DNA from 4 places in the Paenibacillus glucanolyticus genome. Region 4 is predicted to be linked to each of the others. Evidence: riboswitches for the same ligand, from Rfam matches in the RefSeq annotation. Region 4 holds a riboswitch; each other region holds the start of a gene.
The links. Region 4 has a riboswitch for thiamine pyrophosphate ahead of tenA (thiaminase II). Riboswitches for the same ligand answer to the same signal wherever they lie in the genome.

Region 1 (7,796 bases), 2.4 Mb from region 4:
CCCCTTTGCCGAACAGCATCATGGAAGAGGACGAAGATATAAAGGCAAGCAGAAACGGAATGAAGAAGAGCAGCATCTTCCACGGTTTAACCCCACTCAGCACCACCAGACAGACCATAAATACCAGTGCCTGATACATCATGAAATCCAGATCATGGGTCAGCACCGTCATGAAAAAGAGGGCAAAAATAAGGCCGAGCTTCACCACCGGATTGGCCCGGTGCAGCCAGGTGATCCGTACAGGGTTCCATATATTCATGAATTCACCCCCGTGAGGTGAGCTGCGCTTGCGGAGGAGGGATCGTAGGATTCTCCGGCCCGGTTCAATCCATCATCCTCCTGCCGGGATTCCGCACCGGTACACAATCGGGGTGAAGCCATGCTCGAGGTCAGCTGACCTTCCCGAATTTCCCATATATGCGTGGCGACCCGCTGCGCAATCTCCATCTCATGGGTCACCATGAGAATGGCGGTTCCCGTGCGGCGCAGACGCTCGCACATCTCCAGAATCGCAAACGTATTCCGCGCGTCCTGACCGAAGGTCGGCTCATCCAGGAGCAGAACTTCCGGCTGTCTGGCCATCGCAGTGGCAACGCTTAAGCGCCGCTTCTGACCGGTTGACAGCTGATAGGGATGCCTGTTCTCCATTCCGCTTAGTCCGAAGCGTTCGAGACAGCGATCGGCTTGGGCCTTCGCTTCCTCCGCAGGCATGTTATCCACCAGCAAGGAGTAAACAACCTCGTCGCCAATACGCTCCGTCAGAAACTGAAGCTCCGGATTCTGAAACACGAATCCGATTTGACGGAGCTGCTGCTCTCTCTTCTTCCGCACCTTTCTCGCCTTGCCTTGCACAACCTCTTCCCCGCAGAGCACGTAGGTCCCTTGCGCGCGCAGCAGTCCCATCAGACTGAGAAGAAACGAGCTTTTCCCCGCTCCGTTCGGCCCTACCACCGCAATAAATTCTGCCCGATAAACTTCTGCCGAAGGGAGAGAAATCACAGGTTTATCCCATCTCAGTCCCTTGAAATCCTCTAAGCGGATCACAGGCTCCCCATCTAAAGGGTAAGGCAGGGCAGCCTCGTGCAGGAGATTCCCCAGATCTTCGCCATAGGCATCAACCGGAGCAAACAATTCCCGGCCGGCCCGGGTCTGAGCATAATCTTCCCACACGCCGGGATACCAGATTCCATAGGATTTAAGCTCGCACTCATACTTAGCAAATACTGCCGCCGGCGGTCCATCGCCCAGAATAACGCCATCCGGACTGAACAGAACGACACGATCCACGTATTTCGCCATCTCTTCGATCCGGTGCTCGACGATGATCAGTGTACGTCCTTCCGATACGGATTTCACTGCATCCCAGATCTGCTCCCGTCCTTCCGGGTCAAGCAGTGCGGACGGCTCGTCAAGGAACAGCACCTCCGGCTCCAGCAGCAGGGCGGAAGCCAGCGCCAGCCTCTGCTTCATCCCTTGCGACAGATGGCCGATCGGCAGATGAAGCTCCTCCAAATTCAGCCCCACCTCATGCAGCGCCGCTTGCATCCGTTCCTTCATCTCGTCTCGGGGAATACTCAGATTCTCCAGTACAAAGGCCAGCTCCTCATCCACATACGGCATGCAAAACTGCGTATCCGGGTCTTGAAATACGTATCCCCAGGAGCGCGGGACAATCTGTGCCTCACACTTCATTGGCACTTCCGTAGCGCGGGGAATCATTCCGCTAAGCACCTGGAGCAGCGTGGATTTGCCGCATCCGCTCGGACCAAGCAGCAGCACCTTTTCCCCACGGGCTGCCGAGAACGAGAGATCTTTGAACATCAGCCTCTCTTCCCCGGGATACTTCAAGCGCAGTCCCTCCACCTGCACAGCCTGCTCCTGTTGAACCTCAGCGGACTGAGCCGGAAATAGGCTTACCGTGGCATTAGACATGGCGCGCATCATCCAGCGCTTCGTAATCCTTCTTCGACGCGGGACGCAGCAGAGACGTTACGCCTGTGCGATCCAGCGCCTTGGCCAAGAGCAGCATTAACAGACCTGCAATAACTGCACCGCTGATTACCCGCATACCGTATTTGGCAAGGAACATCCATGTCTGCAGATCATCCGTATAGCTGTAATAAAAGTCCATCATCATCGAACCGATGGCCGCTCCGGCCCCGGCAATCACCAAGGTCCACGCTGAGGTACTCCGATAGCGGAACGCCGCGAATACCAACTCTGCCCCCAGTCCTTGAATCAAGCCATATAACAATAGAGTCAATCCCCAGCCGCTGCCAAACAGCACCTCCACGTGGGCCGCAGCCACTTCCGCGATGATGGCCACGCCCGGCTTGCGAATTAACAAATAAGCCAGCGTAGCTGCCGCAAACCACATGCCGTAGAGCAGCTCATCCGCTTCAAAAAACAACGGTTTAAAAAGATTATAGACCGACCCCCAGAAGTGATAAATCACGCCAAACACAAGCGATACCAGCACCGTCACCAAAATATCGCTTAACCGCAGCCCTCTTCTGGGCTGAACCCCCAACTTCTCTTGCATTGATGTTCCCATAACAACCTGTACCCCTCTCCACCGCTATTTTTGTGTAAACACAACAAAAAACCGTCTGGAAAAACGCGCAGACGGAAAAATAGGCCCTATGTAGGCAGGGTCGGATATTCTCTACGCTGGCATTACCCAGTTCAGATTAACGGTCAACAGCGGATAATAGCTGCAATCTCAGCCTGATTCACTCAAGCCCCCGTATTCCCTATTCGGTTTTATGTTAATTTTAAAATACAGGTCCGCTCCAGAATTTGCAAGAACCTTTTTTCAAATATGGCTATTTATTGATTTCCATCTCATTCTATGTCAATATCAGAGTGATTGGCTTTTCCACCATCGTTATATTGCTTACACCTATGCACAAAGGAGAATGACATGGCTAAACAATTGCTGCGTCTGATGACTGAGCTCTCCTCCCGAAAATGGTTGTCCCGAATGATGGGGCATTGTTCCCACAGCCGGCTGAGCCGTCATCTAATACCTGCATTTATACGAATCTATCAAATTCCGGCTCATGAAGCGGAGAAAGAGATCCACGAATACCGCTCATTGAACGAGTTCTTTTCCCGCCGGTTAAAAATAGGCCTGCGTGCCATCGATGACACCGTCGATGCCATGGTAAGCCCTGTCGATGCCACTATTTCAGCAATGTGCGCCATTCATGCCGGCACCATTCTGAGTGTCAAGGGACAGGATTACACCCTGAGCGAGCTGCTCGCGAAATCCCCGAGAATGGAAAACTATATAAACGGTTATGCATTCGTATTGTATTTAAGCCCAACAGATTATCACCGCATCCATTCACCCGTAACCGGTGTTCAGGCGGAAAGCGAGCATCTGAAGGGGAAGGTTTACCCCGTGAATGACTTTGCGATGACCCATATCCGAACTGTGCTGAGCCGCAATGAGCGTCTCATTACCTACATTGCCCATGAATTCGGAGAAGTTGCCGTCGTGAAGGTGGGCGCAATGAACGTGAGCAGCATCCGTTACGCCGATGAGAGCGTTAAGAAATGGCAGATCGGCGATGAACTCGCGTATTTTGAATTCGGCTCTACCGTTGTGCTTTTGACGGAGAACGGCACGTTTAGCCCTCGCGGCGACCTGGAGCCCGGCTCCAAAGTGAAAATGGGAGAATTACTCGGTTTGCTGCACCCCTCCACGGCCAAAAAAGGGTAATTCCTGCCGACTCAGCGCACATGACAAGTTAAGGCAATCGATCATTAGCAGCATGAATGATTAACGTCTGCCCAGCATCCGATAAATCATCTGCTGAAACCACCGGTCCGGCAGCAATCCCTTAATCCATGCGGTTATACGCGTGCCTTGAGGCAGCTTATATCGGAATCTCGGTTTGGACATGGAGGCAATCCTTGCCACGAGCTTCGCCACCTCCAGCGGATTTCCGCTTCCCCTGGCTGTCCGCTCGGAATAGTCCAGCACACCCTTCAGCATGTCGCTGTAGGGTGACCCTTCCTTCACCTCTAACTCACCAAAGCTCTTATTCCAGATCGGTGTGCCATAAGCACCTGGCTGAACCAGCACAACGTGCATGCCGAAGGTCATAAGCTCCAGCGACAGGCTCTCCCCGAATCCTTCAATCGCAAATTTGGAGGAAGCATAAGGTCCATAACCCGGGAAGCCGACCACGCCGCTGATGCTGCTCATGAGAATAATCTTGGAATTCTCGGTCCGGCGCATCAGCGGCAGCATGTGCTGTGTCACAGATACCGTTCCGAAGAAATTCGTCTCCATCTGTCTTCTCCACCCACTCAGCGGCACTTCCTCCACCATTCCGCCTACCGCTTCACCAGCATTGTTCACCAGCACATCCAATCGACCAAACCGCTGCTCCAAATGCAGGGCAACCGCCCGTATCTGCTCTTCATCGCATATATCCAATCGAACCCGATGAATTCGCTCTGCAACACCCGCCTGTTCCGCGCGGGTCATCAGCTCTTGAGCCGCCTCCGGTCTGCGAAGCCCTGCAGCCACATCATATCCCGCTTGCGCCAGCTCCAGGCTGATAAGCAGCCCAAAGCCGCTGGAGGCCCCCGTCACCAATGCCACTTTTCCTGTCCCTGCAATCACCAACGGTTCACCACATATTCCGTACTTGCCACCAACAACGTCACTCCCATCACCTTTCTATTCCTTCAGAATACCTTACCAACAAACTTACTCCCTTTGGCCTCAGCCGAACAAACTTTATGTATATGCTTAATATATCAAATTTCCGTTGTATGAATAGGTCTGGCACCCGAAGGTACACATAAGAAAAAAATCCCTATCGCGTACTCTATATATACGAGAAAAAGGGAGCCGGTTAGCTCCCTTTGCGGTTCATCCTGAGAAAAGCATATATGAAATCGGGATTCAACATCACCCGTATGAAGGCCAAGGCTCATTAAAACCACACATCCTGATGATCCTGATTCGCTGTCTTCATGCGGCGCAAGCGATTTCTGAATATACCGCAGCCACCGCGGCTGAAGAAACGACCGCGCACCCGTCTTCTTGGGCTCATTCCCCTCTCCCCCCTTCATAAAATTAAACTGTACGTCACATTTACCCTAAAGCGCTTACTATGAAACCCATAAGCCCCTTCCATCAATCAGGTAAGTTATGGAAGGGTGGGGGAATCACCGAATTTCGGATGGGCTCTTGCCCGTATACTGTTTAAATTGACGGCTGAAGAAGAAAATGTCCCGATAGCCCAGCGCGTCGGCTACTTCCGTGACATTCATCCCTTGATGCAGCAGCAGATGCTGTGCCCGCTCGATCCGCATCTGAATGATGTAGGATTGCACCGGCGTACCGATCAGTTCCTTGAACTTGATCGAGAAGTAGCGGGGGGACAAACCCGCTCTCGCCGCCAAATCCTCTACCCGATGGGGAACCCCCGGGTGCTGACGGACGTAATTCGCGATTTCATGGATCGCCTCTGACAGCTGATTGCTCGCTTTTTTGACAACGGGCTCATCCAGGTCCACACGCAGTAGATGAATCATCAGCTGCTTGAGAATCAGCTGACCCTCCTCCAATGCCCCGTAAGGCTTGTCCAGATACAATCGCACGTATCGTGCCAGCAAGTATTCAAAATCCATCGTTTCCGTCAGCTGGCGATACGGCGCAGGGATGTCTTGGACCGGATCGGTCACGTCAAAATGGATATATGTCAATACGAGCGGCTTCTGCGGATTATGCGTTGCACTCGTATGATCTCCAGGTCGGAACAGGAAGCAGCTTCCTTTTCCCACGGTAAAAGGCTCGTCATTCACCTCGACTGTGCCTTCCCCGCTCCATACATAGAACAAATCATAGTTCTGCATGGGTCTTTCGCGTTTCTGCCATTTCCAGCCCGGCTCACAGACGATTTTGGCAAGCGCAGGCATGATTATAAAAGAAGACGGCGATGCATTCAGCATCACGTCATTACCCCCTCATCTCATTTCTTGAAAATTATCTCTTTTCCATCATACCCGGTTTTTAAGTTTTTTGCATGTCCAGCCATGCCAAGGCTATTCGTCTAACCCCTTCCTCAATCATAGAAGCATCTAAATGCGAGAAGCCAAAGCAGGCGGCAGGCGGTCCAGGCGTGAGGTGATAGACCGCAGCATCCCGAAACATAACCCCTCGATTACGGGCTGCATCCCGCAGCGCCGCATACTCTTCCCCCGATCGCAGCCAGTTCGCGTACACGTGCAGACCTGCATCACCGGAGTGCAGGCAGAACAGATCGGAGGCATAAGCATCCATCGCTTGGTGAAGCGCCTCGTACCGCGCACCGTACAGCCTCGTCATCCTTCTTAGATGCCGTCCATAGCCACCTCTTACAATAAAACGCGCAAGCGCACGCTGCTCCAGTACGGCAGGCGAGATCGGCTCGTACAGAGCCTTGGCCTGCACGACCGTCTCTACCAGGCTTGGGGGCAGTACAGCATAACCGATGCGAAGCCCGGTAAACATCGTTTTGGAGAAGGAACCGACAAAGATGACACGTCCCTCGTCATCCAGCATTTTCAAGGGCTCGATAGGCTTGCCGCCCCAGCGGAATTCACTGTCATAATCATCCTCAATGATAAAGGCTTGACGGCTTCTCGCCCAATTGAGCAAAGCCCTTCTCCGCTCCAGCGGCAGCACAGCACCTGTCGGGTACTGACGGCTGGGGCTTACGACCAGCAGCCCGGCATCCCAATCACGCGGAATCAGTCCGGCCTCGTCAACCGGGGAGGGCAGCGGGATTCCGCCGCTAAGGCTTACACCCCGGTGGATTCCCTGATATCCCGGATCTTCCATGACCACATGATCACCAGGATCCACAAGCAGTTGAAATAACAGAACAAGCCCCTGCATCGATCCGCTGAAGATGACAATATGCTCGGGATCGACCTGGATTCCTCTTGTAAAGCGCAAGTGCCCGGCAATCGCCTGACGCAATTCCGTATCTCCCTCGGGCGGCGCTCCGCTCTGGAGCTGCGTTCCTCCGCTTCCGCCCGCGTAGGACAGGGCACTCCTCCATTCCGAATACGGAAAATCTTGAATGGGCATCCTTGCATTCGCGAATGAGATCGTACCTAGGGGAGGCTCTTGAATCGACATGAGAGCAGAGGCATATTCCCCGCTCTTCTCCATTAATCGCTGACCCCAAGCCGAGAGAACGGGTGCGCGATCTGCCGCCGGCGGCTGGTCTATCATAGCAATCCCCTTAGCCACATAGGTTCCACTGCCCGGTCTGGATACAACATACCCTTCTGCCATGAGCATGTCATAACTTTGTGCGGCTGATCCTCTGGACACCCCGTACAGCTTCGCCAGCTCCCGGGTTGCAGGAAGACGGGTTCCTTCCGGCAGCTTGCCGCTGTGTATCGCAGTACGAATGGCGTGATATAAAGCCAAATATTTATATCGATATTGTTCCACATACGTTTCGAAAGGCAATCCCAGCTCCATGTTACCTACTCCTCTAACCTTCGTAAGATTGGACTATATAAATTACTCTAAATTGGCGCTTTTTCCTTGTCAATGTTCATCGTATGCTGTTATTCAAAATGATAGAGGGAGAGTTTAATCATGAGAAGAGACGAATTTGCGATGAAAGACCCACATGAGGTCGAGGATTTCCTGAATGGCATGAGTTTTGGTTTCCTTGGAACGACGGATGAGGCGGGAATCCCTCGCGTCACCCCCTTGAACTTCGCCTATGTCAACGGTGCATTTTATTTCCACGGCAGCCGAATGGGTGAGA
Region 2 (7,796 bases), 3.2 Mb from region 4:
TCCGATTCAACACGTCCATAGCGGCTTGGGGGCTCCCCCGACGCAGGAGCATTTCCGAGTGATATAAAAGGGCCTTACTATGGATGTCCCTCCAATCTCCAGAAAGGACTTTCCCTAATCGCTCATATTGCAGCGCCGCCTGATCAGGCTCGTCCAGCCTGTCATAGAGGCTCGCAAGCTCCAGCACCAATTCATGCTGGTAGGAATAAGGAACAGGCTCCGGAGAATATCCGCTGCTCAGATCCCCGAACTTTTGGATAGCGGTTTCCAATATATCCGCTGCTCCCTCCACATCACCATTCATCGAATAATGCTCCGCAAGGTCTATTGCGGCATATTTCATATATTCTCCGGCTGGCGCTCCCAGCACATATTGATTCAGCAGCGGCAAACGTTCATCCTCAGTAAAACGAATCTGCTGATCGGTGCTTCCTCCTGTGCTGGTGAACCCCGGACTAATAAACACATCAAACCGATGAGATAGCTCTGTTGCTCTAGGCACAATCACATACTTCTCGATCATCTCCCATTTCCGGTTGCTGCTGCTTTCTTCATGAATAAGGTCAATGACTTTGGCTATCCCCTCAGCTTGGCCTTGTTCTATCTGCTTCTCCGCAATCAGCAGCCCTATTCGAGGTGTGAGCATAGATACCATCATAACGAAGAGGATTAAACCCGAAACCCCCAACACCAGGTGTTTAATCTTGACCCGAATTTTCAAGCCTGGCCACCATCCTCTCGTACTGATCCTTCCAGTAATAATTCCCCCCGGCTTCAAGCAGTTCATTGCTCACCTGCAAGGGCACGGAAACAGCAGGTTTCACAATTGCTTCCCTCCATAACAAACCTCCGAGCAGCAGAACGGCCGCTACTGCGCCAAAATAACCAATTGCGGCAGCAGAAATTTCTACTTCCTTATTCCACAAGGAAGACAAACGTTCGCGGCTGGATTTTGGAAATGTGCGAGAAATCACCTTCTCTGCGCCCAGGAATCGAATTTCCTCCAGCTCCTGCTTTAGTTGTTCGGCCATTTCCTGTTCTTCGCTACGCATCGCTCTCCCCCTTCTCGACAACAATCTGCCGGAGTTTATGCCGCCCTCTCATTAAACGTGCCTTAACCGTGTTTATATTCAGCTGCAATTGCGCTGCAATTTCTTGAACACCCAACTCATTATAATAATAGAGCGTAATCACTTCTCGGTATGTATAGGGCAGCTGCTGCACTGATTTGATCATTTCAGCCTCACGCCAATGGACGCCCAGCATTTCATCCACGGCAGGTACACTTTCGTTTACATGCTGGTCCATCCTCGGCATGGGAAAAATATGACGCCAATCCCATTTTCGCTGCCGCATCCGGCATCGATTCACTGCAATTCGGGTCAACCAGCTACGAAGTTTGTCGCCGTCACGAAGCTGAGCGATATTCTCGAACGCCTGGATAAAGGTATCTTGAACGGCCTCTTCAGCCGCTTGACGGTCACGCAGCAGCAATACCGCCGTGCGAAGCAGATAATCTCCATACTGTTCCATCAATTCCCGGAGAGCCGCCTCTTCTTTTTGTTTTAAGCGCTGTATGACATCCAGGCCATCTCCCCCTCTCTATAACTATGATGCGTCTGGTCTTTCATCGGTTGCATCAATTTGGATCAATGTCGAAAAAAAAATCGAATGATTGAAAATCTTCCGGCAAAACGATACAATAACACAAGCAAGAAACCTTTGTCTTCCTGAACTGGCAATAGTTCCGGGACCAACTGCATATCATGTTGGCTGTACTAGGGGTGCCATGTGCTGAGAGACGGCGTGCTGCCGTTAACCCTTATCACCCGATCTAGGTCATACTAGCGTGGGGAAGTGTAGCATTTATGTTTATACTTTTTCACGTAGGCATAACTGCACTTTCTTCACGGGGTGCGGTTTTTTTGCGTGGATTTATATCATAGGGGAGGATAACAACAATGAGTGAGCTAACATGTGGAACCAGTCGCATCGTCGGATGCCGATTCTCGGTGTTTCCGATGACTGACCGATTTGTGGAAGTCATTATGGACGCGCTGAAATCCGTCAACACGGGGAAAGTATGGATTCAGACGGATGATGTGAGCACCTGTATTCGTGGACGGGCGGAGCATGTATTTGATGTAACGAGGGCGATTTTTGCTTATGCGGCAGCAAGCGGTGTGCACACCATCTTTAACGGAACTTATTCTATTGGCTGCCCTGGTGATACGGAAGCCGATGTATATATGTCAGAGGATTCGGAGCGTTTGAATCGCGAGATTGGGAAGAATGCCGATATAGATACAGCCTGCCAATTTGCCCTTTATCCACTGGGTACAGACCATTACATGGATGTTATCTATAAAGAGGTGCATCGGGCTAAGGAAAAAGGAACGTTCGCCGGAAGCGTTCACTATGCCAGCCGGTTGGACGGCTCCATCTCCAAGGTGTTTGAATCCCTCGAAGATGCGTTTTTGCATGCGATCCAATCGGACAGCAGTCACCTTGTCATGACCGCAGTCGTGTCTGCACACAGTCCATCAGCCAAGCCAAGACCGTGATCACTTCTATATAACAGGCAAAAGCCCGGCGCATGCCGGGCTTTTGCGATTTGCTCCAAGAGCTTGACGAATTAAACCCAAGCACTCGAGATAATTACGAGCAGGATGAAGAGAACCAAAATAATACCTACTGAATTACCCCATCCACCACCATATACTCCGCTCATGAAGATCCCTCCTGGATTTAAAGAATGACGTGACCGAATCACATGATTATTGTATTGGTCGTGGAAGGCGAACGTCACGGCTAATGTACCTCTCTTATTGCTCACCCGTCAAAATCTATTCCTCATAACCCACAAGAAGCATGCCCCCGAACGGGTTCAGCATTTGCTCTGTGAATGCCAGAAGGAGGGAGGGATCATCCTGTCGATACATCGCTGAAAGCGAAACCTCCAATTGATCTCCCAAGGTCGTGCTGAAACGGTGGAACAGCCGAAACAGCATCTTGCCTTCCCCTGTCCATTCCCCATTCACTCTAAGTACAAATTCGCAAAGTACCGTCATGATCTTTTGCACCGTAAACCATTTCTCGCCATCCCGCTTAGGATTCTTCAAATCCTGCACATATTCCGTAATCATGTAACGGTATTCATCAATATCGGTTTGCATCCATGGCATCGGTCCGTAATTCAAATCATGCTGGGCCTCTACGCGGACTGCTTCTCCTTCCGGCAACGAGCGCAGCACCTTACCCTCCGCTGTGATCCGCTGCAATGTCGGATTGGCTGCCATCACGCCCTCGTCGAAGTATTCACGATAGGATGACAAAGACAATATAAACAATTCCACAATCCATCCATCCGCTTCCAGGGTCTTTCTCCGCATCTCATCTCCGTCCCGCTCAAGGATGACGATGTCCAAATCAGATTGCTCGTTATGTTCTCCTCTGCTTGCGCTACCGCCAAGCACAGCTAGCAAACAGTCGGGATAATGACGGTGAATAACACGCTCTGCTGCCTCCATCGGTTCCTTCTTCATGGCTATTTCCCCCAGTAGTTCTCATAGCTCCCGAAAAAAAGGGCTCAAAATATTTAATTCAGCAAAAACCCCAAACGTACCTTAATCATATGGTAAATAAACGATTACCCTCATGATGACTACAAGGAAGAAGGGAAGATAAAATGAACTACATTCACATGCTATCCAGATTAGGTATGGGCAGTGCGCATCCGGGCGGATTCGAGGCTACCTTAAGAATGCTGAAGAATTATCCGATTGAGCCAAACAGTCGTATTCTGGAGGTTGGCTGCGGAACAGGCAGGACAGCATGCCATCTTTCGGAGATGGGCTATCAAGTCACGGCCATAGATCTCAATGAGAATATGATTAAAAAAGCACGCACCAGAGCCGAAGCCATGAAAATGGACGTGCAATTTTTGCAGGCTGATGTGTGCGAGCTGCCTTTTGAAGACAACCAGTTTGATCTGATTATGGCCGAATCAGTCACCGTATTCACGGATACGTCGAGATCACTCCCTGAATATTATCGCGTTCTGGATCAAGGAGGCGTTCTGCTGGACAGAGAATTGCTGCTGAATAAGCCAATGCCTGAGCCAAAGCTCAAGGAGCTGCTGGAATTCTTCGGGATTCCGAATCTGATGCTGCGGGAAGAATGGGCACAATCCTTGCTGGCTTGCGGTTTTAAGCAGGAGGAAATTCTGGAGTATAACCACTTCAACGAACAATTGAAGGAAGAGCAAACACGTCATCTGGATACATTTGAGCAGCGCGATAAAGGACTTCTGTTTGATGTAACGTTATGGGAAACGTTATTCAAGCATGACCGGATGATCCTGGATAACACCGATTATCTCGCTTCCGCCTTATTCCGTGCCGTAAAATAATATTGCTGCGTATCTATGCAACGAGAGGGGATTTGTCTGTTGGCTAGTTAGCTGCGCTTCCCCTCCCCTTCCAAAACATCAGTTCTTTCGACCCATTTCAACACTTTTTGTCAATTCGTTATATCTAGTTCAGCCCGGCGATGCTATAATCATGGTAAATATATCCTATGTTGTCGAGGAGGACTCATTCTTATGGCATGGTTCAACAGACTCCCAATCTCACAAAAAATTACTGCAGCCTGTTATCTTATTGCCGCTTTATTTGCGGTTCCAATGCTGCTTGCGTTTATTCTAATGGGCAAAGCAATCATTGGCGTGGTACTTGTCTTGGCTTTAATTGGACTTACCCTTCCTCTTTCTCGCGTTATTGAGAAAACGCTTACGAATTCATTCGCCGAAATTTCCAGCGTTTCTGCCAAAATCGCCAAAGGCGACTTTACCTTCCAGGTAGAAGAGGTTGGAGGCATGAACGATCTAAGCCGAACCTTCAACAGCATGGTGGACAAGCTTCGCAAAATTTTACAGGAAACCTCGGACATTACCCGCAAGGTAATGACATCAAGCCGAAGCATTTCGAATAAAAATCAGGAGCTTATTCAAGTGATGAATCAAGTATCCCTCTCCTCCAACGAGCTGGCCGTCGGTGCGAACGAAATCTCGGAGGACGTATCGGAGATGACGCATTCCATCCGCGAAATCGAAGAGAAGGTCAGCAATTATACGCACTCCACCCATGAAATGAACGCCCGTTCTATCGAGACGCTGGGACTCGTTGAGCAAGGAAGAGATTCCGTAGCCAAACAATCCGCGGGGATGCAGCGAAATATCGACGCCACCGGAAAAGTCTCGGAATCCATCGATGCACTGGCCAAGAGCGCCAGAGGGATTACCAAAATCACCGAAACCATATCCGAGCTTGCCGATCAGACCAACTTGCTGTCCTTGAACGCCTCCATTGAAGCGGCCAGAGCCGGCGAGCATGGTGCAGGCTTTGCCGTTGTTGCCCAAGAGGTCCGTAAATTGGCAGAGGAATCCACTTCCTCCACCCGCGAGGTATTTAATCTGGTACGGAGCATTGAATCGGATGTCAAACATGCAGCACAGAATATTAAGATCAATGAAGAAGTCGTACGGCAGCAAACCGAGATGATCCGTGAGGCGGAGCTGGTGTTCATGCAGATTGTAAACAGCGTGCAGTATATTTCGGAGCAGATCGCAGCTTTCTCCAAGGAGAGCGAGTCCATGCTGGAGAGTGCGCAGAACATCTCTTCCGCCATTCAGAACATATCTGCGATTACGCAGCAATCCGCTGCAGGAACGGAGCAGGTATCTGCTTCCATGAACGAAGGGATTTCGTCTATCCAGAAGATGGCTGAGGAAGCCGAAGCGATGAATAATGCCGTCTTCCAACTGCAGAAGACCATCAATATTTTCAAATTCTAAAAAGTATAACGTCTATTTTTTATTCGTCTATTCTACATAAGGAATTTAGTTAAGCTGTTATTTTTATAAAAGCAGAAGGGGTATCCCAAAAGTCACTTGACCTGAGGGAGGCCCCTTTGTCTGTTATGAGTACGCTGCCGCTGCGGAACGAAGCATCCCTCCAATCGGCTGTTGCCCTCCAATATCCTGAATTCATCTTATGGTAAAATGGAAGTCCGACCCACCATTTACGAAAGAAACGGTTTCTTTGTACATTCAATATACTATGGACCAACTTGAGCTTCTTGTTAGCCTTCACGCCATAGCCGCGATATGTTCACGAGTTTTCCCTCTTCAAATTCGGCTCGGTATATGTCCGGCATACTCGTTCCCTGCCAGAATTCATAATCGAACCGCTGATCGTAATGGTGCAGCATTAATGTCATAATGTCCCCATGAGTACCCATCACGACATTCTTGCCTTTGTACGTATCCAGAATTCCCTCCATTGCCTGGACTGCACGCCTTTGCGCATCTTTACTGGATTCTCCCTCCGGGAAGCAGGTATCGGGTTCGTTAAACAGTTTCCTTTTGGCATCCGTAAATGAGTTCCCTTGGAAATCCCCGATCTTCCGTTCTCTCAGATCCTCCAGCACCGTAATCGGTAAACCCAGGGCATCCGCCAATGGCTGTACCGTATCCTTCGCTCTCTGATAAGGGCTGGATACGATAACCCCAATACCCTTTCCCAGCAGCAAACCCTTAACTCGCTCGGCATCGCTTGCACCCTGTACGGACAATCCGCGGGACCGCTCCTTCCCTTCGCTATACGGGGATTCTGCGTGTCTCACAAAATATAAGGTTGTCATGCTTCCCCCTCGGCTTCTTCAATCAATACCGACTCCATCATCATCTCAACAAATGGCGTTAACGGTAACAGACTCAGCGACTCAAGCGGAACCCATCTGGCTCCTAAGGAATCCTGTCCATCCCCTTCTGCCTTAATAACAGCTTGATCATCAGGCAGCTCCACATCATATATAATGCCGATGTGATGCAGCTCTTCCATCTGGTTCTCGGCATACTGATACACAATGGTATAGGATATGGCTGTGCGAATACTGCCTTTTATCGGAGACAGTCCGGTTTCCTCCATAAATTCACGCTTCAGCGTAAACTCCGGCTCCTCTCCAAATTCAATGGAACCTCCAGGTAAATCCCACTTCCCTTTGTGAGGCCCTCTTGCTTTTTGGATCAGCAGAATATGATCATCCTGGATCAGAACACCATAAACGCCGAGATGCGTATATTTCTCCATGGTCACGACACTCCTTTTCTGGCAATGAACGTAATCCACTGGCTTCGAAAGAGGACGTCCCTTCCGTCCTTCACCTCTTGAATGTCCTGCTGTATTTGGCGCTTCATTAAAATCTCCCATTCTGGATACAGCTCGTAAAAGATAGAGAAGGCTTGGTCAGCGGATAAATTCAACTCGATTAACCCCTCTTCCTCCACACCGGTCTCCAGATCGATTTCCTTCACTTCCGTACTCATTAATATGCAATGAATTCCCCGATCCATGGTTCCTGCTTGCATTTGTTTGATCTTGGATACAAAGGCGGCCTCCGAGCTCATATGCTCAAGACAAGAGCAGGCAATGATGTAATGATAGGTATCCTTCGCGATGTCATAATGCTGCACATCCGCTGCCAGTGCCTCAATGCTGGAACTTACGCCATAGGAGGCAGCATACTGCCGGAGCTTGTCCACTGCCGAGGGCAGCAAATCCACGCATAGAACCTTACCGCCTGCAGGTTGGATTCGCTGTGCAATCGGAATGCTGTTACGACCGACACCACTGCCCAGATCCAGCACTCGCATATTTTGAAAAGGCAACAACTCCAGATGATCCATAACCGTCTGGACGGGGCGTGCTAACCAGCTGCCCGGCTCAAACAAGGCG
Region 3 (7,796 bases), 550 kb from region 4:
TATATCGAAGTTATGACCTGTTTTATGAGAAATGCGCAAGATTCGTGCAATGATAGGGTTTTAATCTACAAAAATCGACTTATATTGCTTTTAACAACGCATTGTCGATATTTCTGGTTATCCATCCCTTATTCAATCTTCTGATCCAAAAGCTGCAGCTGCATCGTCCGGTCCACATCGAAGTGCCAGCGGGCATTCCGCTCCTTCGCGGCATACATCGCTGCATCCGCACGGCCAATGAGCTCCTGATCGTTCCGGGCATGATCGGGATACACGGCAATACCGATACTCGGCGACGTTCTAACTTCATATCCCTCCAGTTCATAAGGCTCGCTGAGCAGCATCCAAATCTCCTCCGCCATCCAGATCAGCTCCTGATCCTCCCCGGCCGACTGGATCATCACGGTGAATTCATCTCCCCCTAGACGGGACACCAGAATCCCTTTGGATTCCAGCGACTGAAGGCGGCATGCAACCTTGCGGATCAACAGATCTCCGGCACGGTGGCCATAACGATCATTCACCTTTTTGAAACGATTCATGTCCATGTAGAGAAGCCCTACCCGCGATCCTGTCCGATCGGCCTCTAACAAGGAGCTGGACAGTCTTGCGTTGAAGTAACGACGATTATACAATCCCGTCAGATCATCCCGGTGAGCAAGCGATTCGCTCTGCCTCAGACTTTCATGCAGTCGATGTAACAAGCGGTCATTCTCATACTGGATCAGGATCTGGCGGAACAGAATCAGAATGACGCACAGGGATAGACCGGTAAACAGACCGTTCCAGCCACCGAACCGCTGCGCCATGAGGGCAAACATTCCGCCCAGCACGCCATATGGAAGCAAATATCTGACAATCAAGGTTCCTACAGGACGCGGTTCCCTCTCTTTCACCGTTTGATTTCCGGTATCGGGAGCGGGCTGTGCACCTGCAGAAGCAATGAAAAACACAGATAACGTATGTAAAGGATCAAGATATGCACGAACTTCGAGATTCACGAAATGGACGAGATAAAAGTGCAGTGCATCACCCATAATATAAGCGCTTCCGCCAAGACTTAATGAAATGACCGCCCATTTCCCTAATTGCCTGGTATTAAAATACAACACCACGGTAAATAAAATAAGTACCATTCCGCACAGCGGAAACAGCATATCCACCCATACGCTTCCCGTCCCCCCCGAATACGTACTGTCCTGAAGTTCGGGCTTGATTAAATACTCCCAGCCCACCGTCATGAACGTTACGCCAACGATGACGATATCCAGCATAAACCGCAGCCCCCTAAGCGGGCCTTGAACATGCCGGAACAAATAAATGAGGCAGCTGGCGAACAGGATCACTTCCAGTCCCCAGAAATAGCTGGATATCTGGAAAGCGCTCTCTTTCCCGAACCCGAAAAAAAAGGAGGAGACGATCCGGGCCGCTGCATCGGCCATCAGTCCGATACTTACCATAAACCAAAACCTGCGAAGATGTGCCTTATAACGCCGGCTGACCCGGATTAAATACACGGAGGCGGCCATAGGAGCAATAATGACTAGCACACGCTGAAGCGATAAAGCATCAGGCATCCACAGAACAGTCATTATCTGAATAAATGCATATATAATGGCGAGTCGAATCCACAGATGATCTGCTGGAGTTGGACTCATAAGCACTCCCCCTTGGCAAAAAGGTAAGCTTGTACACGATGGATGATTTAGGTCTTTTGAATTAAGCTCTCTATTCCTCATGATACTTTTTACCCATCCAAAAGTAAAGACGAGGAAATCAAAGAAAAATCATCTATCCGGCACATTGCTAGAAGATCTATATAATGAAGTTTTTCTACTGGACGGGTGTACTTCAAATGCAAGGACTACACTCAATTAAACACGTGAAAACCTGAAAAGTTTCTATATCAATCACCTACTTGACGTATAGGAATCATATGATATTATTCTTCATATCTTATACGAACCGGAAAGGGTGTATGGCAGTGTCACAGAAACGATTGGATCATGTTGGTATTGTAGTCCGAAACCTGGAAGCCACGATAGCGTTTTACACGTCGGTAGTCGGCCTTGAACTAAAGAATCGCCTGACTCATACCAATGGGGTCATTCAACTCGCGTTCCTCGGATTTAATGGAAGTGACGAAACGGAAGTCGAACTTATCCAGGGTTACAGCGACTCGCTGCCTTCGGAAGGAACGGTGCACCATTTTGCAGTCAGTACGGATGATATTGAAGAAGAGTATGCACGCGTCCAAGGACTTGAAGTTCCTCATCTGGACGAGGAAATCGTCACTCTCCCGAACGGCTATCGTTATTTCTTCGTGCATGGTCCCGAAGGGGAATGGATCGAGTTCTTCCAGCGTTAACCCGCACGCAGCACGGTATCCAACATTTCATCTCTTAAAATGTTCATATGCTGAACTCTTGGGCTGCCTAAACGCGGTTCCCTACATAAGGCCTGTCCTGTTCATGACCTTTTTCGAAAACTAGACAGGTCTTGGTGTTAGGACTATAATAACGGATGTACTGATCGAAACTTCATAAATATCGGGGGAGCTGGAATTTAGCCGGCTGAGAGTGTATCCGCTTTGATACTGACCCTTACACCTGATCTGGGTAATGCCAGCGTAGGAAGCCAATGTTTGCGGCAGCCATATTTGCCGTACTATACACTTACGCCGTCATGCGTCCTGAGATTATCGGGGCGTTTTTTTTGTGGAGTTACGAGGTAATAGAAATAGAACTCATAAGGAGAGAAGACACGATGAAGAAGGGAAGATGGGTCCCCCTGCTTCTCGCTTGTGTCCTGCTGATGGTTGCGGCCGGATGCGGTACAGGCGGACAGAACAAGAACACAGGCGCTGAAGGAGAAGACGCCAAGAGTCCTGGGAAACTCCGTGACGTGCAGCTGATGCTCGATTGGTCCGCCAATACCAATCACACGGGTCTGTATGCAGCGAAGGAGCTCGGATATTATGAGGAGGAAGGGCTCAACGTCCAGATCGTCCAGCCGGGAGCCGGTGGAACGGATACGCTGGTCGCATCCGGTAACGTGCCGTTCGGCATCAGCTATCAGGAAGGGGTAACCCTCGCCAGAACGCAAGGCTTGCCGCTCGTCTCCATTGCGGCGATCATTCAGCATAATACATCCGGCTTTGCCGCTCCCAAGGACAAAGGGATCGTGAAGGCTGGAGATTTCGAAGGTAAATCCTATGGCGGCTGGGGCTCCCCCGTTGAGGAAGCTGTCATGAAATCCATCATGGAGATCGACGGTGCCGATGTCAGCAAAGTCAATATGGTCAACATGGGCGATGCCGATTATTTTACTGCCGTCAAACGCGACATTGATTTCGCCTGGATATTCTACGCCTGGACGGGCATCGAAGCCGAGCTCCGCAATGAGCCGCTTGATATGATCTATGTGAAGGACTACTCTGACCAGCTCGATTATTACACGCCGGTCATCGTGACCAACGAGAAGCTGATCCAAGAGGACCCTGAGCTTGTCAGAGCCTTCATGCGGGCTACTTCCAAAGGATACAACCATGCTATTGAGCATCCTGAGGATGCAGCAGCGCTGCTCTCGAAGGCCGTGCCTGATCTGGATGCCGAGCTGGTTCTGGCCAGCCAGAAATGGCTGAGTCCCCGCTATCAGGATGATGCGCCTCGTTGGGGTGAACAGAAAGCCGAAGTATGGTCGGGGTATGCCGACTGGATGTTTGAGCGCAAACTGCTGGAGAAAGAGCTTGATGCAGACCGCGCGTTCACCAATGATTTTTTACCGGAACAACCATAAGGTCTTTTTCTATCAAGAAGAGAGTCGGCCTGACAGCAGGCTGTCTCTCTTTCATAATCATATCGCTGCACGAAAGGATGGATTATATATGGCGAACACCCTCTTGAGCATTCAAGTGATACCCCGGACGCCGGGTGGACGGGACAGCATCCCTTATGTGGATGAAGCGATCAAGGTTATTGAGGATTCGGGTGTGAAGTACGAGGTCCATGCACTGGAGACAACCATGGAAGGAGAACTCTCCGAGCTGCTAAAGATCGTCGAGCGCATGCATGAGGCGCTGGTGAATGCGGGAAGTCCCAGCATCATATCCCAGGTCAAAATCGCACATCATCCGAGCGGCATCAGCATGGATAAGCTGACTGAGAAATATCGTCCATGAGAAGCTGGTGGAGCTCCGTCTGGCCGCCTGTTGTGGCGGTCCTCTTCTTTTTGCTGGTATGGCAGGCGGCGGTATCGATCTTCGATATCGAAAAATTTATTCTGCCTGCGCCAACGGCGATCGGATCCGAGGCAGTTACCGGTGCTGCCGGTCTTTTCCAGCATACATTAGCCACCCTGCAGCTAACCTTGATCGGGTTTATCATCGGAACAACAATCGGACTTGTGATTTCACTGGCTCTGCATATGGTGCCTTTTCTCAAAACAGCTCTTTATCCGCTTCTGATTCTTAGCCAGAATGTACCGACTATCGCCCTTGCGCCGCTCCTCATGATCTGGTTCGGCTTCGGCATGCTGCCCAAGGTTATTGTGATTACCCTGGTCTGCTTCTTCCCGGTGGCCGTTGCGGCTCTGGACGGGCTCGCCCGAACCGATCGCACCATGATGAATTACATGCAGATGGCGGGGGCTACATCATGGCAAATCTTTACCAAGCTGGAGCTGCCTCATGCCCTTCCCTCCATCTTCTCCGGGATTCGGATCGCGGCCACCTATTCCGTCATGGGTGCGGTCATCGGAGAATGGATCGGCTCCGACCGGGGAATCGGTTACTACATGATGCTGCAAAAATCCGGCTACCGCACGGATCGGGTATTCGTTGCGATTCTGGTCATCGTCCTGCTCAGCCTGCTGATGGTTCTGCTTATCACCCTGCTGGAGAAACGGCTGATCCGTTGGAACCGGAAAAGCTAATGCCCAGCAGTCATGGGCCAATACACGATCATCCTTAATGAAGGAGGTATTTCGCGATATGACACAACAAGTTGCTCCGCCGGTCCAGGGTGGGCTTAATCCCCCCTCCGTGGAAGCCTCTCGGACGCCTGCGCTGGAGGTACGAAACCTTCGGAAAACCTTCCGCGACCGACGCAGCGAGGTTCATGTGCTGGATGACCTTGCGCTTCAGGTACAGCCCGGTGAATTCGTCTCGATTATCGGGCCGTCAGGCAGCGGAAAAAGCACACTTTTCCACATCATCGGTGGCTTAACGGCTCCTGATTCCGGCTCAGTCTTCATGGATGGTCGTGACGTAACGGGAAAAAAAGGGCTCATTGCCTACATGCCTCAGCAGCCTGCCCTGTTCCCTTGGCGAACGGTGGAGGACAACGTGCTGCTTCCCGAGGAGCTCAGAGGAACCCAGAAGGCCGTCGCCAGGGCAAATGCCCGGCGCTGGATGGAACGGGCCGGACTTGCCGGCTTCGAGAAGGCGTATCCGCATACCCTCTCAGGAGGGATGCAGCAGCGGGCCGCCTTCCTGCGCGCATTGATGAGCCCGCAGGAAGTGATGTGTCTGGATGAGCCCTTCAGCGCACTCGATGCACTGACACGCAGTGATATGCAGCGCTGGCTGCTCGATATATGGGAGGAGACGCGCCGTTCGGTGCTGATGATTACCCATCATATTGAGGAAGCACTTCTGCTCTCCGACAGCATCTATATTCTGTCGGCGCGGCCTGGGGCCATTTTAAAACGAATCGAGGTCCCGTTCCCCCGTCCACGCCGTGAGGAAATTCTGCTGGATCCATCCTTCATCACGCTGAAAACCGAAATATCCGCCATGATGCGGGAGGAGCAGCAAGAACGCGGACAGTAACAACGTTAACCGTAAACAGAATAATCATTCATCATCCAGCTTCCATCAATGCCACAGAGCTTCGAGAAAGCTTGGTAGAAAGGGTATGTAACGATGAAATCACTAACGCAAACAGGGGCCGGAGCTCCACTGTTAGACACCCACATTCATCTGGACCGTTATTCGTTATCCGATCAGGAAGCGATTGTGGCGGATATCCGGCATAGCGAGGTTCAGAGCATCATCTCTGTCTCTATGGATCTGGCTTCCTGCAAACGGAATCTGGAGCTGTCCCGGCTGTACGGAACAATGGTACGGGCTGCATTCGGATATCATCCGGAGCAGCCTGTCCCCTCCTCTGCTGAAACGAAGGCGATGCTGGACTGGATGGAAGAACATGCCGATGACATGATTGCCGTCGGTGAGGTGGGTCTCCCCTATTATGCAAAATTAGAAGCTGAATCCGAGGGCCGTTCGTGGGATAACCGTCCATATGAATATCTACTGGAACAATTTATTCTTTTTGCGAAAAAGCATCATAAACCTGTGATTCTGCATGCTGTATATGAAGATGCGGAAACCGCATGTCGCTTGCTCGAAAAATATGGCGTCACCCGTGCCCATTTCCATTGGTTTAAGGGCTCTCGTGACACCTTGCTGCGGATGGCGGGTAACGGATATTATATCTCCTTTACGCCTGATATCCTGTATGAAGATGAAATTCGTAAAATTGCTCGCCTGTACCCCGATCATCTTGTTATGACCGAGACCGATGGACCTTGGCCGTTCGAAGGTCCCTTTGCCGGGCAGATGACCCACCCTCGGATGACCTCCGCCGTTGCCGCTGCCTGGGCAGAGCTTCAAGGGGTATCCGTGCTTGCGGCGCGGGAGCGGTTATACGAGAATGCCGTACGCTTATACGGCCTATAAGAAAACCTACGCCAAGTCGATTGTTCAAGCAATCGGCTTGTTCTCTCTAAGGACTCGATTATATTGATTAATCAGTTCGTCGAGCACAATCGATTGTCTGAGGACTTTGGGATGATTAAAATCACGATACCGCTGCTTTATCTTGTGAAGCTTGTGCCGCTCTCGCTCGATATCAAACTTTATGCCTTCCTTCGTTTCCATGACTTTATGTCCTCCCCTCATGTAATATTTTATACTTTAATGTAAAATTATAGGATGTATGATATTAGACATCAAAGACTTAACATGAGGGGCTGTTTTCGATATTCATGCCTCTAGAAAAACATCCGCGAAAAACCCCGCAATGCGTGAATTCACACGCATAGCGGGGTTTGGGATCACTCCATTATTTTGCAAACTTCTCTTGATATACCTTCGTCATCTCTTCCGTAATTTCCGCCATTTTCGGATCATTTTTTATCGTCTCAATCAATTTATCGTACGACTCAACCGGTTCTTTCCCGGTGATGACCATGACACGCATATCCTCCACTTTCTTGGAGATTTCTGGATAGTATTTGTTATAGGCTTCCGAATACAACTCTCCCGAAGGATTCGGAACCTGCACCGTCTTGCGCTCCGTGACGATGTCTACGTTCCGTGTGTATACTTCATCCGGCATCCCTACCGCGTTGATGGCCATGTCGTCACTTACAAGGTGAATGAAATTGTTCAGGTTGCCGTCACCTGTCTTATCCTTGACGGCCTGCGGCGTTGCAACCTTCTTCCCGTTCTCGACCGTGTAATGGACGCCTTCAATCCCGTAGGTCAGCATCTCATTTCCTTCCGGGCTGTAGCCATAGTCGAAGAGCTCCAGAATTTTTTTCACTTTTGCCTCCGGCACTTTCTTCGGAATCAGGTACACTCCATAGTACGGAGATCCTGAAGGCGTATACTTCACTCCGTTTGGATTCTCCAAGTAGGCAAGCGGCATCAAATCAGCCTTGGGATCCACATTTTTCACCGCTTCGCCAGTTACCCACGCATGGTTCATGGACATGCCGCCTACCCCTGCCTT
Region 4 (7,796 bases):
GAAGCGCATTGTGGACGAGCTGTATATGTGTATGGGTTCGCAAGATCATTAGAGAGATTATGAAATAAAGGGGATATGAATCATGGCCAAAACCAAACGGGGCCGCGCACTATGGAACATGCCATCACGCGGTCGCGGCACATGCCCGGTATGCAGCACTTCGCGCATTAAGCTGCTCTACGTTGCCAACAAGTCTGACGGCACGGCGCTTAAGGTATGCAAGAGATGCCAAAATGCCGATCAGAGCAGAGTAGACGCGGCGGTTGTGTAAGCTGGGACGCAGCGATTAGTCGCAGTGTGCATATCAGGCCGAGCGCCGAGTAACAACTGGAGTCATTAGAAACCCGTTCCTTCGATAGAAGGGCGGGTTTCTTAGTTTTGCTATTGAAGCCTATTTATCATGGATAGGTTTACATTTTATTCCTCATGGTTTAACATCTAATTTAATGATTGATAAATTAGATGTTTGTTAAATTATTTAGGGAGCTGAGGATTGGCTATGCAATTGGACAAAGTGGTCAGTTATCATAAAGCGCTGGCGGACCCGACCCGAATCAAGATGCTCATCCTGCTTGCCGAAGGGGAGTTGAACGGACAGCTTCTGGCTGAGAAGATTGGCGTCACACCGGCGACGATCACCCATCATGCTGCCAAGCTGCGGGAAGCGAGTCTCATTAATGAGCGCAGGGACAAGAACACGATCTTTTTTTCGCTGAATGATTATTTTATTAGAAATACCGCGACGGCGACGGAAAACCTGATCTATCAAAGAGTACGTTCAACTGGCGGCTCGGAGCGCGTGTTGGATGAGGATCAACGGATGAAGGATTCCGTTATGAAGAGCTTTTTCACTTCCGATGGGAAATTGAAGAGTATTCCTGCCCAGCTGAAGAAGAAACTCATCGTGCTCACGCATATGGTATCTCAGCTTGAAAAGGAACGAAAGTACAGCGAGAAGGAGATCAATGAGTTCATTAAGGGCTATCATGAGGATTTTGCGACCCTTCGCCGAGAGTTCATCATGCACCATTTCATGTTCAGGAATGACGGGGTGTATGTGCTGAATCCGCAAGAAATGTGGGCAAGGTGGAAGGATTTATCGTGACCACGGTTGGCATATTGGGAGTGACCCATGACGAGGGGCTGAGGCAGAAGTACAACTTGACCCTGGATGTCATTAAGGAGCTCATTCTTGAGTTCGAACCGGATGTTATTTGTGGAGAGGTCCTTCCGAGCAGTTGGAAGCAGTACCAGCAGGACAGATCCCATCGTGGATACTGGGGTGAGCCAGCCAGCGAGTATTGGGATTTGATCTTTCCGTTATGCGAAGAGAAGAAATATGAGTTCGTGCCGATCGATTGGGTAGAGCTTGCTTGATGTGTGGAACGATTTTGACCCTTTTCACGGTTACGGCGAGCTACAAAAGCAGCAGTTAAATGCCGAGCTGGATGAGTGGTTTGAGCGGCAGCTGTCGACTTGGGCATCGGGTCCGATTCCTCTAAATTCAGCAGCGTACGATCGGGTTACGAAGGAGAAGTATGAATGGCTGGAGCGAATCAATCCGCAGGCCCATCTACTCAGGTGGGTATGCCGGCATCTGATCATGAATCAGCGAATCAAGAATGCTATTGGGCAGCATGCGGGAAAACGGCTATTATGTATTGTAGGCGCAGACCATAATCATGCGCTGTATGAAGGGCTGGCCCCGGTAAAGGATATCCAGCTGGTATATCCGCTGAGGTAAGGCGCGGCCAGTGCAAGTCCCTTAGGGGGTCTTGCAGGCTCCAAAGGCGCGCTCGCGGCTCGCGCAAGTCCCATAAAGGGACTTGCAGCTCCGAAAAGAGGCGCTCGAGCCAGCAAAACAACAAGAGTCAAGGAGCTGTTTACCGCTTGGGGGCAACTTCATAGAGAAAGGAATCGAGCTAGGCTGCGCATGTGACGACTCGGCGTCAGGGGATATTGGGATCGCTGTCTGTGACCATTGGGCCGGGCCAAATGTGCCATATGATGCGGATCTATGGAAACTTTACCAAAAATGGTACAAGTCTATTATAGGTTCTAACAAATTTGTTACATCCTACTTGCGCTATGACGATATTATAGAATAATATGAAAGAGCGCGGCTTTCATAGTGGAAAACCCGCGCTTTTTTGCTATCTAACTTGCCTGAGTACCTCCTTATCGGAAGCCCCCCCTTTAAGAGAGTGTAATGACGAGTAAGGCCGGCATGCCTTAAGTTCGACAGGCTTGAGATGCGCATTTTTATACTTTCCATGTATAATAGAAGAAATCATTCAAATAGGAGCTAGGAAATGAAAAAGCTAGGAAGAAACGATCTATGTCACTGCGGAAGCGGCAAAAAGTACAAAAGATGTTGTCTTGAAAGAGATGAACGTACGGTTTACGGTAAAGTCATCCAGTTCCCTGGTGCGAAAGCAGCAGAGCCTAAGCTACAGGTCGATCAATTGCAGCAGATGATTAACGACAAGCTGGGATGGATGGATTGGAACGACGATGAGCATCGCGAGCTTGCAGAGTCCGTGTTTCCTCAGATTTGCAAGGATTACGAATTGCAGGATGAGCAGCAGCTGTTTCAAGTGTTCAGTCTCTTGATGGTCTGGAACAGCTTCTCCAGAGAAGCCAATCCGAAGTACCGCAAACAGGGCGGATATGCAAGTGCGTTAGAATATATAGTAACCTCATCGCTGAACATTTCAACGACGAAGGCTGATATTGCGAAGAAGCACGAGGTTTCCGTCGCCACGTTGACGCGCAACAGCGGTCAGATTCAAGACTTTATGGATGGAGTAGCGGCATCCGGTGACGACGCGAACGTCGACGATGAAGAATCCGATGGGGAAGACAAGGACTTGTCCTTGGGACACTAGAATTCGCTTAAAATGAAATCGAATTGAATGCGGATTCCTCGCATTCCGGTATATAGCTGTGGTCGCTCCAATGGGAGCGGCCACTTTGCGTTGAATAAGCCAAGCTGATCACATGAAGGCACTGGATATTACAATCTGATCACCTATGGTGGATTCGAGTGAGCAGCACAACCTTACCCCCTGCGTGCCCCTGTCAGCATCCAGCCCAGGGCAAGGCCATACGCCAGATGCCCGGTCAGCCAGAACGCCAGGGCGGCGAGGTCGGACAACGCCGGTGTGCGAACAGACAACGCCGTGGTGGGGAACAGAAGAAGTCCAACGGCAAGACAGACCAGGATAACAAAAGACATGCTGCGTTTACGAGACCATGCTTTTTGCTGCAGGAAGAGGGTTAGAGCCATGCTCAGCAGGACGGAGATTAGAAGGTGCAGCATAAACTCGGTGAGATCGGATAGCTGCAGTTCCTTCAGGACAGGCACGTAATCAACGTTCAGGAGCAGCGTGTAGACTTTGTATGAGGTGAAATGCTCTACCATATTCAAGATCAGTCCAAGGATGATACCGGCGGCAATGCCTGCCCAGACCGATTGGGTAAACCTGTACTTACGCCACATGAGCGACATTCCCCCTTTAGTTGCCATTGTATAACACTCGTCTATTGGAGTGAAACGAATCTTCACAGTAGAATAAGAGCGAAGCTGACTACGCGGGGAAGGGCAATGAACATAATCAGATAACCTAATATACTAGCCTGGTCGCCAACACCACTATCTCACGAGTAACCCTGGTTCGTGCCGCTGTCCTCGACTTATTATCGGACTCTAGATCCGCTATTTGCCTCAATTGTGCCCGTTTTTTGAATTTTGCGGACTCAGGATCCCTTATTACCTCATAAAACAGCTAATGTACCGACTCATATCACAAATAACGCATCTCATGTCCGTTAATCTCAAAAGTAACACTTTTCTAGCAAAATAACGTATCCTCTGTCCGTTAGCGCAAGAGCAGCATGCCCATGCCCACCACCGCCATCAAACCACCATCAAACAACCACCATAACCATAACCATAACCATAACCATGAATAACCACCATCACACTACCACCATTACAGCGCAGCAGGATTTCTTCAGATGATCCACGGCGTTACGGACGTGAAGCCATCCCGAATGGGCGTTAGCTCTGCTGCGCCAATACCACTATTTCACGACACTATTTCACGAGTAACCTTGGCTCTTGGCGATGTCTTCGACATATTAAAGGACATCAGATCCGCTATTTGCCTCATTTAGTTCCTTTTTTGAATCTAACGGACTCAGGATTCCTTATTACCTCATAAAACAGCTAATTTACCGACTCATATCACAAATAACGCATCTCATGTCCGTTAATCTCAAAAGTAACACTTTTCTAGGAAAATAACGTATCCTCTGTCCGTTAGCCCCAAGAGCAGCATGCCCACAACAATCACAACCATCATAACCATCATAACCATCACAAACCCCCGGTATTATCGTAGATCCAGGTGAGTTGATTGTGCCCATAACCACACCTATAACCATCACAAACCCCCGGAGTATTACCGTAGACCCAGGTGAGTTGATTGTGCCCACACCCACACCCATAACCATCACGACTACCACCATTTCAGCACAGCGAAATTTCTTAAGACTGCGTTACGAGGTGCAGCCATCCCGAATGGGTTTAACAGCTTTCGATTGGTTCGTCATCAATAGGCTCCTCTTCAAATCATGTATTTGAATTGCTCGGATGTACTCATTATGGGGATATGCCTTTGAAGCGTCTGTGTTTCAGTGTATCGAGATCAGTTTTTATGCGAACATGGCTATTCTGGTACGATGCGGTGTCCTAACATTGACTCCGTTTCTTCCCTTGGCCCTGGTGCAGATTATCTATCCACAATCCTTCGCTAAATCGCTCAACAACGAGGTCACCCGATTGCACAGGTTCGTGCATAAGAATTTCGTTAACCAACGGTTAACGTTTGACACCATCCAAAAACCTATGTACAGTAATAGACAAAAGAATAGGAAGTCCACTAGGGGAGCCGTTGGCGGCTGAGACAAGAGTGTATCTTGGACCCTTTGAACCTGATCTAGTTCGTACTAGCGTAGGAAAGTGGAGCCTTCGTATATAAGGCCTCGGTATGTTTTTCTATCGTACCCGGGCTTGTTGACGAAGCCGCTCCAGTTTTCGGGGGCGGCTTTTTAGCGTTGCCTTGAAGGCTGTGTGCGTAACCGGACTTCCTGCTTTTCAATTCATGAGAGGTGGGGATAAGTATGAGTTTCACGCAAGAGCTTCGCAGGCAGTCGGATGGCATTTTTCAAGCGATTTTTGATCATCCCTTTGTGAGAGGGATTGCTGCCGGAACATTATCGAGGGAACAACTGATTCACTATGTGAAGCAGGATTTTGAGTATTTGAACGCCTACATGCGGATTTATGGCATTGCCATATCCAAATCTACCAGCAGGAATGAGATTGCGACTTTTAATGAACAGATTTCTTTTATTCTGAACAGCGAGATTCATCCGCATCAGAACTTTTGCGCTGCCGCAGGGGTGACCTACGAGGAGCTTCAGGGGTATCCGCTTGCGCCGTCCGCGCATCATTATATCCGTCACATGTTGACGGTGGCGCATGAGGGCAGTCTTGGCGAGATTATGGCAGTGCTGCTGCCATGTCCCTGGACGTATCTGGAGATTGGCTGCAAGCTGCTGGATGAAGTGAAGCCGGATGAATCTCACCCGTTCTATGACTGGATTTATTTTTACGGCAACCGCGGGGAAGAGGCGACGGCGAAGTTTTGTAACGGTGTCGACCTGTGGGCGGAAAGCGCCACAGCGGCGGAGCGGGAGCGGATGACGGAGCATTTTATGCTGAGCTGCCAGTTGGAGTACATGTTCTGGGACATGGCTTACAAGCAGGAGGAGTGGCCGGTGCAGATGCAGGCTGCGGTGCTGTAAAGAGTAGTGTCTGTAACGATCTAGCATAGATAAGAGAGGCTGATTTCATATGAATATATGGGAAAAAGAGGTTTCGGCGCTTTTGAGCAAGGTACAGCAGACGAGCCCCCTCGTTCACAATATGACAAACGTGGTGGTTACGAATTTTACGGCTAACGGCTTGTACGCGCTGGGCGCGTCGCCGGTAATGGCATATGCGCCGGAGGAAGTGGCGGATATGGCTGCCATCGCGGGTGCCGTGGTGCTAAACATCGGCACGCTGAACCGCGAGCTGGTAGACGCGATGATTACCGCCGGGCTATCGGCGAATGCCCATGGCGTACCGCTCCTATTGGACCCGGTCGGTGCGGGCGCGACCCGCTTTCGGACGGAGTCGGCGCAGCGGATCCTGCGCGAAGTGAAGGTTTCGCTGGTGCGCGGGAATGCGGCTGAAGTGGCTCACCTTGTTGGGGAGGCCCGCGAGATCAAGGGTGTTGATGCAGAGAGCAGCGGAGATATCGGCAATGCCGAGCTTGCGGTGCGGGCTGCGCGGGAGCTGGACACCCTGGTGGTGATCACGGGTAAAGAAGACGTGATCACCGACGGGACTGATGTTCGCATCATTACCGGCGGCCATGCGCTGCTCACAAAGGTCACCGGAGCAGGTTGCCTGCTGACCTCGGTGCTGGGTGCTTTTGCCGCAGTTGAATCCAACCTGCTGCTTGCAGGCACAGCGGGCCTCGCCTTCTATGGCGCAGCCGCCTCCCGGGCAGCGGAGCGTACGGCTGATCTTGGGCCGGGGAGCTTCCAGAACGCTTTTCTGGATGAGCTGTCCAAGCTTCATCCAGGTTCGCTGCAGGGTTACGCGGCCATCCGTGAAGCTGCTGCTGCAGGTGGTGCCCGATGACAGAGGTTCGCGTACCCCGGGCGTTGACCATTGCCGGATCGGACAGTGGAGGCGGTGCCGGAATCCAGGCGGACCTGAAAACCTTCCAGGAGCTCGGCGTGTACGGCATGTCGGCTATAACCGCCATTACCGTACAGAATACTTTGGGGGTTCACGGCGTCTATCCGCTGCCCCCGGAAGCTGCGGCGGAGCAGATCGAAGCGGTAGGCTCGGACCTTGGGGTAGACGCATTGAAGACCGGGATGCTGTTTAACGCTGAGATCATCCGTCTTGTTGCTGATCAGATCCAAAAATTTGGCTGGGAGAAGGTTGTTGTTGATCCGGTGATGATTGCCAAGGGAGGCGCCGAGCTGCTGCAGAACGAAGCGGTGCTTGCAATGAAAGAGCACCTCCTGCCACTGGCGTTGGTGGTTACCCCTAACATCCCGGAGGCGGAAGTATTGGCAGGGATGCGCATTCGGACGATGGAGGACCGGCGAGAGGCTGCAAGGCGTATTTATGCGCTCGGTCCGAAGATCGTTGTTATTAAGGGCGGCCATGATGAGGGAGGACCTGACCGAGAAGATAGGGATCACGAAGAAGCACGGATATATGGCATCAGCGCAGGGGCGGATCGGGAAGAGAATTTAGAAAAACATTTGGAAGAACATTCGGAAGAACATTCGGACAAATACATGAAAGAGATTTTGGTAGAACACACAGAAGAGCAGATGGAAAAACACATGGACAAACACCAGGAGGATCACAAAAACAATCACAAAAACAATCACATAAACGATCACATAAACGATCACATGGAAGATATTTTGAAAGAGCACACGGAAAAGCACATAGAAGTGCATCTGGATGTTGTGAATCGTTCCTATGATCAAGCGAGAACAGCCATGCACCCGGAGAAGTATAGTCACATGAACTCCCCCATTTTCAAGGCTGTAGGAAATGATAGAGATCCTCAAGTCATCGATCTTATATATGATGGTGCTGCCTTCACGGAACTCAGCGGGAAGCGGGTGAATACCGTTCATACACACGGGAC

Region 1: linked by a shared signal. The riboswitch ahead of WDY75_RS05475 (ECF transporter S component) and the one ahead of tenA (thiaminase II) in region 4 are both predicted to bind thiamine pyrophosphate.
Region 2: linked by a shared signal. The riboswitch ahead of WDY75_RS11090 (YkoF family thiamine/hydroxymethylpyrimidine-binding protein) and the one ahead of tenA (thiaminase II) in region 4 are both predicted to bind thiamine pyrophosphate.
Region 3: linked by a shared signal. The riboswitch ahead of WDY75_RS27765 (ABC transporter substrate-binding protein) and the one ahead of tenA (thiaminase II) in region 4 are both predicted to bind thiamine pyrophosphate.

The regions. Positions count from the first base shown of each region.
Region 1 covers NZ_CP147845.1:1,142,470-1,150,265, reverse strand. Annotated here, with positions in the region: gene WDY75_RS05485 (energy-coupling factor transporter transmembrane component T family protein) at 1-259, opposite strand, end outside; gene WDY75_RS05480 (ABC transporter ATP-binding protein) at 256-1,932, opposite strand; gene WDY75_RS05475 (ECF transporter S component) at 1,925-2,554, opposite strand; TPP riboswitch at 2,646-2,758, opposite strand; gene asd (archaetidylserine decarboxylase) at 2,924-3,727, shown strand; gene WDY75_RS05465 (SDR family oxidoreductase) at 3,788-4,639, opposite strand; gene WDY75_RS05460 (helix-turn-helix domain-containing protein) at 5,191-5,976, opposite strand; gene WDY75_RS05455 (PLP-dependent aminotransferase family protein) at 6,038-7,501, opposite strand; gene WDY75_RS05450 (pyridoxamine 5'-phosphate oxidase family protein) at 7,622-7,796, shown strand, end outside.
Region 2 covers NZ_CP147845.1:2,297,398-2,305,193, reverse strand. Annotated here, with positions in the region: gene WDY75_RS11105 (carboxypeptidase regulatory-like domain-containing protein) at 1-721, opposite strand, end outside; gene WDY75_RS11100 (hypothetical protein) at 699-1,052, opposite strand; gene WDY75_RS11095 (sigma-70 family RNA polymerase sigma factor) at 1,045-1,533, opposite strand; TPP riboswitch at 1,771-1,873, shown strand; gene WDY75_RS11090 (YkoF family thiamine/hydroxymethylpyrimidine-binding protein) at 1,962-2,564, shown strand; gene WDY75_RS11085 (YjcZ family sporulation protein) at 2,636-2,731, opposite strand; gene WDY75_RS11080 (nucleotidyltransferase domain-containing protein) at 2,847-3,545, opposite strand; gene WDY75_RS11075 (class I SAM-dependent methyltransferase) at 3,689-4,411, shown strand; gene WDY75_RS11070 (methyl-accepting chemotaxis protein) at 4,604-5,854, shown strand; gene WDY75_RS11065 (histidine phosphatase family protein) at 6,142-6,702, opposite strand; gene WDY75_RS11060 (NUDIX hydrolase) at 6,699-7,151, opposite strand; gene WDY75_RS11055 (class I SAM-dependent methyltransferase) at 7,154-7,796, opposite strand, start outside.
Region 3 covers NZ_CP147845.1:5,998,154-6,005,949, forward strand. Annotated here, with positions in the region: gene WDY75_RS27755 (GGDEF domain-containing protein) at 129-1,658, opposite strand; gene WDY75_RS27760 (VOC family protein) at 1,979-2,368, shown strand; TPP riboswitch at 2,542-2,653, shown strand; gene WDY75_RS27765 (ABC transporter substrate-binding protein) at 2,767-3,798, shown strand; gene WDY75_RS27770 (MTH1187 family thiamine-binding protein) at 3,887-4,180, shown strand; gene WDY75_RS27775 (ABC transporter permease) at 4,177-4,932, shown strand; gene WDY75_RS27780 (ABC transporter ATP-binding protein) at 4,991-5,830, shown strand; gene WDY75_RS27785 (TatD family hydrolase) at 5,924-6,739, shown strand; gene WDY75_RS27790 (aspartyl-phosphate phosphatase Spo0E family protein) at 6,764-6,940, opposite strand; gene WDY75_RS27795 (extracellular solute-binding protein) at 7,125-7,796, opposite strand, start outside.
Region 4 covers NZ_CP147845.1:5,452,813-5,460,608, reverse strand. Annotated here, with positions in the region: gene WDY75_RS25525 (hypothetical protein) at 83-271, shown strand; gene WDY75_RS25520 (metalloregulator ArsR/SmtB family transcription factor) at 500-1,105, shown strand; gene WDY75_RS25515 (hypothetical protein) at 1,102-1,377, shown strand; gene WDY75_RS25510 (hypothetical protein) at 1,379-1,744, shown strand; gene WDY75_RS25505 (YecA family protein) at 2,313-2,888, shown strand; gene WDY75_RS25500 (hypothetical protein) at 3,062-3,502, opposite strand; TPP riboswitch at 4,939-5,042, shown strand; gene tenA (thiaminase II) at 5,188-5,874, shown strand; gene thiM (hydroxyethylthiazole kinase) at 5,924-6,760, shown strand; partial or broken gene thiD (bifunctional hydroxymethylpyrimidine kinase/phosphomethylpyrimidine kinase) at 6,757-7,308, shown strand; gene WDY75_RS30815 (bifunctional hydroxymethylpyrimidine kinase/phosphomethylpyrimidine kinase) at 7,435-7,796, shown strand, end outside.